Regions from separate parts of the Polaromonas sp. P1_F4 genome, predicted to be linked through region 2. Evidence: riboswitches for the same ligand, from Rfam matches in the RefSeq annotation. Region 2 holds a riboswitch; the other holds the start of a gene.

Region 1 (3,796 bases), on a different contig from region 2:
CACGGGCCTGGTTTCTGACAAGGTGCGCTGAAACCGCACGTGGTACCCGTCGATCTCGATATCCCTGACGTGGCAGACCTGCGCAATGGCGGTGAAGTGTTCGCTGGGAATGCCTTCCCACGACGGTGGCGTCCAATTCCGGTGGCTTTCAGGAACAGCCTCAAAAAACCGTTCCAGCTGGCGCGGAAAATCCGCCATGGCCTGAAGCGTTGCAGGGTTCAGGGGCTGGTCGACGTGCATCAGCCTGCCTTCCGCAGCGAAGGCCACAGCACCGCCTGCGCCACGATCACGTTCTCGCCATTGAAGGTCGCCGCCGGCGAGCCGTAAAGCTCGTAACCCATGGCAAGCACTTCACTCACCCGACGGCAAAAGCTCGCGTCATCCGGGCCGGTAAGGAGCCTGTAGGTGGGAAGACCGTCGGGGGGCGTGGTGGCGGGTGATGTCATGGCGGCAAGCAGCTGATGAACGGAGGGCGATATTACCGTTTCCGCCCACCTGCTGCAGGACGCCGTGCTGCAGACCCCCTTTTCAGGCCTTGCTCAGGCCTTCACCATCCCCGGCAAGGCCATCACACGCCCCGGCGCCGGCATCCCGGTAAAGGCAAAGTCGACCTCCGGCACGCGACCGCTCACGATGTCGGCAATCGCCGCGCCCGAGCCGCACGCATGCGTCCAGCCCAGCGTGCCATGGCCGGTGTTCAGGAAGACGTTGGAAGCTTTGCTCTTGCCGATGTAAGGCACGTTGCTCGGCGTGGCCGGGCGCAAGCCCGTCCAGAACTGCGCGCCTTCGCCATCCGTCATCTCGGGAAAGAGCTGCTTCACGCGGCGCACGATGGCATTGCAGCGCACCAGGTTCAGCTCGGTGTTGTAGCCATTGAGCTCTGCCGTGCCAGCAATGCGCAGGCGGTTGCCAAAACGTGAAAACACCAGCTTGTACTCGTCGTCCGTCAGGCTCACCTGGTAAGAAGCGGCTTCGTTGATGACGGGCAAGGTGACCGAATAACCCTTGGCCGGGTAGATGCGCAGGCTTTGCCCCAGCACCCTGGCCCACTGCGCGCTGAAAGCGCCCAGGCACATCACATACGCATCGGCTTTCAGCATTTCGACCCGGCCCCCGGCCTCGCCGCTGCCCATGGCCACCTGCACGCCGTTCAGTTGTCCTTGCGCAGCGTCCAGGCCCAGCACGGTCGTGTTGTACAAAAATTTCACACCGGCTTGTTCGCAGCGCGCAGCCAGCGCGGCGGTAAACGCGTGCGCGTCACCTGATTCATCGCTGGGGGTCATGCTGCCGCCGACGATGCTGCCGCGGCATTGCGCCAGTGCGGGTTCAATCGCCGCGCACTCATCGGCGGTTTTCATGTCCAGCTCGCAGCCGTGCTCGCGCATGATGCGCGCGGGCTCCTGCGCGGCGTCGTACTCGGCCTGGCTGGTGTAGAAGTGCAGGATGCCTTTGGTCTGCGCGTTGTACAGCAGGCCCAGTTCGGCACGCAGCTTTTGCAGCGCGCCGCGGCTGTACATGCCCAGGTTCACGATCTGCTTGATGTTTTGTGCCGTGCGCGCGGGCGTGCAGTTGCGCAAGAACTCCAGCCCCCACAGCCACTGGTTCACATCGGCGCGCAGCCTGAAAAGCAGCGGCGCATCTTCACGAGCCAGCCACTGCAGCACTTTCAGCGGCGCACCCGGGTTGGCCCAAGGCTCTGCGTGGCTTACCGATATTTGCCCGCCGTTGGCAAAGCTGGTTTCCATCGCGGCCGCGCCGCGCCGTTCGACCACCGTGACTTCGTGCCCCCGCTGCGACAAATACCAGGCCGTGGTGATACCCGTGACACCCGCACCCAAAACCATGACTTTCATGGCAGTTCCTTTTCATTCAAGCAGAACATTGCAGTAGCGCAAGCGCCGTGCCAGGGGTTGCTGTTGAATCGGAAGAATCGTGGCAACCGCCAAGCCATCACATGCTTGCGGCCGCTTCCACTGTCCTTGTTACCTGAGAGATTCAGCCGCTGCTTTTATGTCGATGACAAGCTTCGGCTTTGCTCCTTCGGTGCGCTGCACCTTGCGTGCGGCGTCTCTCCAGACGGCTGTGTGTTCCGGGCAGTACGGGACCTGAGCGATTATGGAAGTTTGCGCCTTCGGTGGCTGCCTTGGGGGGCAGCGCTCTCCTGCTTGAACGGGTTTGAATTTACCACCGAAGCCTGTTTTTCCAAGCGTGAATAGGGCGTTCAGTACAGGTCTAGCGGGTTGATTCAGGCGCTTAATAGTAGGAAGCAGGGCGGCTCAGCCTTCGCTCGCCGCCTTCACAAACGCGGCTTTGGCATCGGTATAGGCCTCGCGGTCACCCGGGTGCCTGGCCGCCAGTTCCGCCTTGAGCGCGGCATAGCGCGCCGCCAGCGCCGGGTCCGAACGCAGGGCGTCGCGAAAACGCAGGCGCTGCGCCCACACCTCACCGCCGTGAACCACCAGGTGCAGATGATGGGTGCGCCGCCCTTCTGCCCAGCGCATCAGCCATTTACGGTCAGTCAACGAGGCGTTGAATTCAGCGGAGGTCGTGTAACCGTTGGCGCACAGCGGCGCCAGAAGCGCTTCAGCCGCCGCGATTGATTCCACACCGGCCAGCATGTCAATCACCGGTTTGGCCGCCAGGTCGGGCACGGCCGTGCTGCCGATGTGCTGGATGTCGATCAGGCGGGCCGGCAGCTGGGGGGAGAGCGCACGCAGGCGGTCCCGCTCAGCCACAAACTGCAGGGGCCAGGCCGGGTCGTAGGCCTGCAAGACCACTTCCTCGTGGATAGCGGCAAGCAGCGATTCCTGGTCAGTCATGCGGGGCGTGGCTGGTGGGTTGTTGTACAGGGGCGAAAAACGCTGCGCGGCACGCCAGAATCGTTTGTGAGGCCACTTTTAGGGCATTTTGAGCATGAAAAAGGCCTTCAGCCCAATAAAGACGGGCGCGAGCAGCTACTAAAACAATAGCAACCAGAAATCCCCACGGCTGCGAATGGGGCGATCTGCATTTCATTTACCTGAGCGCCAGCACAGCTTTGCGCGCCTGTGCCAGCCGCTCTTCCAGGTAAGCGCCATAAAAGTCGGTAGACGCCAGGCCAACCAGCCGTTCCGCCAGCTCCTGCCCGGCCGGGCCCAGAAACAGCACGGTGGGCGTGAAGCCCGCTTTCCATGCAGCAACCTGGGCTGCGGCTGTCGTCCACTTGCCGTCGAAGCCAGCCAGCGGCGTGACGCGGTCGCTGATGTTGAGCTGCCAGGCCTGCAGGCTGCCGTCACGCTGCGCTGGCAGCAGGTAGTTGCGCCGCACCAGTTCGCAAAAGGGGCAGCCGGGCAGGCTGATCAGCAGCACAAGGGGTTCATTTTTCTGGATGGCAAACCCCGCCGCCACGGGCAAGGACGCGGGCACAGGCAAGGCCGTGTCTTTGGCCAGCGCAAGCCCGGGCAAGGCCAGGCCGCCTACCAAAGCGGCGGTGAACTGGCGGCGGCCCACCGGGCTCATTCAGCGCTTTCCAGCAAAATCTTCGTCAGCGCAGCCGGTTCGGTGATCATGGGGTCATGGCCGGTCTTGATCTCCACCACGCGCGAATTCGGCAGCCATGCACCGTCCCAGAATTTCGGGTCTTTCACGCGCAGGCGGCTGGGTTCGATGGTGGCCAGCGCCGGCTGCGTGCAGCTGACGAAAGTGCGCGGCACGGCCGCCACGCGTTTCACGTCAAAGTCCAGCGGCGCCTGGTAGGTGTTGCCGGGGTGCGGCGTCTGCCGGCGCTTGACCCATTCACGGTCGGCATCGTGCAGGC
Region 2 (3,796 bases):
CCGTGCTGACCTTTACTTCGATGCCCAAGGGCTTGGCGCGGGTCTGGATCACCTCAATTGTTTGCGGGTGGCAGTCGCCTGCGACGATGAAGACATTGCTTTTGCTTTTCACGCTACGCTTGGCCAGGGTCATGGCTTCGGCGGCGGCGGTGGCTTCGTCGAGCATGGAGGCGTTGGCGATCGGCATGCCGGTCAGGTCGCAGACCATGGTCTGGAAGTTGATCAGCGCTTCCATGCGGCCCTGCGAAATCTCGGCCTGGTAGGGTGTGTAGGCCGTGTACCAGGCGGGGTTCTCCAGGATATTGCGCAGGATCACGCCGGGCGTGCAGGTGCCGTAGTAACCCTGGCCGATGAAGTTCTTGAACACCTGGTTCTTGGCCGCGATGGCCTTGAGCTGCTTGAGTGCTGCTGCCTCCGTCACAGGAGCCGGGATGGCCATGGCCGTGCTGCGTGCAATCGAGCGCGGAACGATGCCTTCCACCAACGCGCGCCGCGAAGCCGAGCCCACGATGCTGAGCATGTGGACTTCGTCGGCGTCGTCAATGCCGATATGGCGGGCAATGAATTCGGAAGGATTTTCAAGATCGCCCAAGGGCTTGGCGGATTGCATCAACATGTCGGGTCCCGTGTCAGGCTTGGCAGCCAGGAATCAAAAAAAGTCGGTCAGAAAATCAGGCGGCGAAGGCTGTGTAACGGGTCTCGTCCATCAGCGCGTCAAGCTGTGAAGGGTCAGATAACTTGACCTTGAAGAACCAGCCGGCGCCCATCGGGTCGCTGTTGGCAAGCGATGGGTCGTTTTTCAGGGCTTCGTTGATTTCGGTCACTTCGCCGCTCAAGGGCATATACACGTCGGCCGCAGCCTTGACGGATTCGACAACACCGGCGGTTTCTTTCTGGGCGAAAGTGGTGCCGACAGCCGGCAGGTCCACAAACACCACGTCGCCCAACGCGTCCTGCGCATGCACGGTGATGCCAACGGTGGCAACGTTGCCTTCAATCTTGACCCATTCGTGGTCTTCGGTGTATTTGACGGTCATGAGGTTCTCCGGGGTTGAGTGGTGGGGTGAAAAAAATGAAGTGACAGCTTCAGGGTCTAGCCGCGGTAATAGCGGGCGGGAACAAAAGGCATGGCGGCGACTTCCATGGGTACGGCCTTGCCGCGCACCATCGCGTTCACGCGTGTGCCCAGCGCGGCGAATTCAGGTTTGACATAGCCCATGGCCACCGGCTGGTTGATCGTGGGGCCCAACAGGCCGCTGGTGATCTCGCCGATGACTGCGCCATCGGTGCTTTGCAACTCCGTGTGGTCGCGCACCGGAACGCGCTCCAGCGCAATGAAACCGACGCGCTTGCGTGTCAGCAGGGAAGGGTCGGCCAGCTGTGCCAGGATTTTCTCCGCACCGGGAAATCCACCGGCACGTGCACCGCCAGTGCGGCGAATTTTCTGCATGGCCCAGTTGAGGTTGGCCTCCACCGGCGTGGTGGTGGTGTCAATGTCGTTGCCATAGAGGCACAGGCCCGCTTCCAGCCGCAGCGAATTGCGCGCGCCCAGGCCGATGGGTTTGACTTCAGGTTGCGCGAGCAGTTCGCGTGCGAGTGTGTCGGCTTGCGAAACCGGCACGGAGATTTCAAAGCCGTCTTCGCCGGTGTAGCCGCTGCGGGTGATGAAGCAATCGCAGCCGGCCACGTCGAATCGTCCGCCGGTCATGAACACCAGTTTCTCGACACCCGGGGCCAGCCGCTGCAGGGCAGTGACGGCTTGCGGGCCCTGTAGCGCCATGAGCGCCATCTCCGGCATGGGAATGACTTCGCAGCGCGAGCCGATTTTGGCCTGTATGTGCGCGATGTCACCCACCTTGCACGCGCCATTGACGATGACAAACAGGTCGCCGCCGTTCGCATAGTCACGGTTGAAAAACATCAGGTCGTCGATGATGCCGCCCTCGTCGTTCAGCAGCAGGCCGTAGCGCTGCTTGCCGGCGGGCAGGTCTATGACGTCGACGGGTATTAGGGATTCAAGGGCGGCTGCAGCATCAGCACCCACCAGGCGTAGCTGGCCCATGTGAGAGACATCAAAAAGGCCTGCCGCCTGACGCGTGTGGTGGTGCTCGGCCATCAGGCCCGCAGGGTATTGCACCGGCATGGAATAGCCCGCAAAAGGGACCATGCGTGCGCCAAGCTCTAAATGCAGGTCGTGCAAAGGCGTTTTAAGCAGGGTTTCGGGGGCGGCAGAAGAGGTGGACGAATCGGACAAGGCATTCTCCAGGGGGCAAACAGGTAAAACCATGAGTTGCCCCTGCTGTCCACTTTACCTGAGAGATTCACCCGGCGATGCAGGCTTGCTCCTTCGGTGGGCTGCCCGTGAAAGGCGGCCTCTCTCCAGTAGGGAACGCCTTGCCGCGTGGTGCGCCGCAGGGCGGTTGCCAGTCCTTTTGCCTGAGCGTTCAGTGCGGCCCAAGGGGTGCCCTTGGGTGTACGTGCGCCTTCGGCGGTTTTCGCTAAGGAAAACTCTCTCCTGACCCGGCAAGTGTAACGGAACCGGCTGTGCGGTCGGTCAGTTTGATCAGGCGGCCAGATGCTGGGGCAGCAGCATGGCGATCCGCTCGCTGATGGAGTCGGCACGCTCATGGCCCGCGATTTTTTCGATTTCCTCGATCATTTCGCGCGAGGCGCTGAGCATGGTCTCGCGGTCCTTGGCATTGCGCAGCGCTTCGCGAAAGCGCTCGGCCATCTCCGGGTTGCGCCGGGCGAACATACGCTCGCAGATGTCGAACAGGAACATCCGGGTTGTGGCAAGCGAGCGCTTGCCTTCAAATTGATCGGCAGAGACCTGAATGGCCTGGGTGGTTTCGGGGCTGGGAAAGTTCTGTAACTGCGCCGGCGTGAGTGTTTGGGCGGGTGCAGGCGCAGGGTTTTTTGCCGATGCGGACGTCTTGCCGGGATGGGCTTCCAGAAAGCCGTCGCGCAAAAGGCGCAGGGCAATGGCTTCGCCGTCGCCCTCAAACAGCGGTCGGAAGTCCTGGGCAGACTTGCTGCCGTCGGCCATCAGCAGAAGGGTGCGCTCGCGCTGGCCTAGCGTTCTCACGCCGGGCTTGAGCTCGGCGCGGGCACGGTCGGTTTTATGGAGCTGCATGGATTTCATCCTCAAATGAAAGTAAGGGCCTGTTAACGCTATTTATGCAAATGCGAATGGGGTGAGAAAGCCGCCAATCAAGGCGCGTGACGACGCCCAGACTTCTGTCTGGGCTAGGAGAGCAACGCCGAGTGGCGGCTTTCTCACCCCATTCCCTCCGGGTTGCGATCAAAAAGGCCCTGCGCGGCGTTGCAAAGCCTTGACGGGGTTCACCCCGCCTGCGTTTTGCGCCTTGCTCATGGCTTTTTTGACTCGCAACGCATCTTGCATAAATAGCGTTAACAGGCCCTAAAGCATCGCCTGCGTAGATGACAAGGGCGTGAAACCCCGTCCGAAAAAATAGCTATTTGGCGTAGACCAGATCGCGCAGGCCAAGGGACAGCTGCGGTACGTAAGTGATCACCATCAGGCAAGCCAGTATCACCAGTACAAACGGGAGCAGGTGGGTCACGATGCGGTCCAGCGATATCCTGGCGACGGTGCAGGCTGCAAACAGGTTCACACCGAATGGCGGCGTGATCATGCCCAGCGCAAGGTTGACCACCATCACCAGCCCGAAGTGCACCGGGTCAATGCCGAAATGCACGGCCACTGGCGCCAGGATGGGCGCCAGCACGATGATGGCGGCGCTGGTTTCAATGAACATGCCGATGATGAACAGCG

What was found. A riboswitch is a leader RNA that binds a small molecule or an ion and turns the genes downstream of it on or off. The one in region 2 is predicted to bind glycine.
Region 1: it holds a riboswitch for glycine, as region 2 does, so the genes downstream of both, AC1DYQ_RS11745 (D-amino acid dehydrogenase) here and gcvT (glycine cleavage system aminomethyltransferase GcvT) in region 2, are expected to answer to the same signal.

What each region holds. Positions count from the first base shown of each region.
Region 1 covers NZ_JBFUBP010000005.1:18,799-22,594, forward strand. Annotated here, with positions in the region: gene AC1DYQ_RS11735 (DinB family protein) at 1-240, opposite strand, end outside; gene AC1DYQ_RS11740 (DUF1737 domain-containing protein) at 240-446, opposite strand; gene AC1DYQ_RS11745 (D-amino acid dehydrogenase) at 540-1,853, opposite strand; glycine riboswitch at 1,965-2,086, opposite strand; gene AC1DYQ_RS11750 (GrpB family protein) at 2,277-2,819, opposite strand; gene AC1DYQ_RS11755 (thioredoxin domain-containing protein) at 3,016-3,498, opposite strand; gene AC1DYQ_RS11760 (alpha/beta fold hydrolase) at 3,495-3,796, opposite strand, start outside.
Region 2 covers NZ_JBFUBP010000001.1:252,703-256,498, forward strand. Annotated here, with positions in the region: gene gcvP (aminomethyl-transferring glycine dehydrogenase) at 1-616, opposite strand, end outside; gene gcvH (glycine cleavage system protein GcvH) at 672-1,037, opposite strand; gene gcvT (glycine cleavage system aminomethyltransferase GcvT) at 1,094-2,254, opposite strand; glycine riboswitch at 2,290-2,393, opposite strand; glycine riboswitch at 2,413-2,528, opposite strand; gene AC1DYQ_RS01265 (hypothetical protein) at 2,564-3,133, opposite strand; gene AC1DYQ_RS01270 (TRAP transporter large permease) at 3,477-3,796, opposite strand, start outside.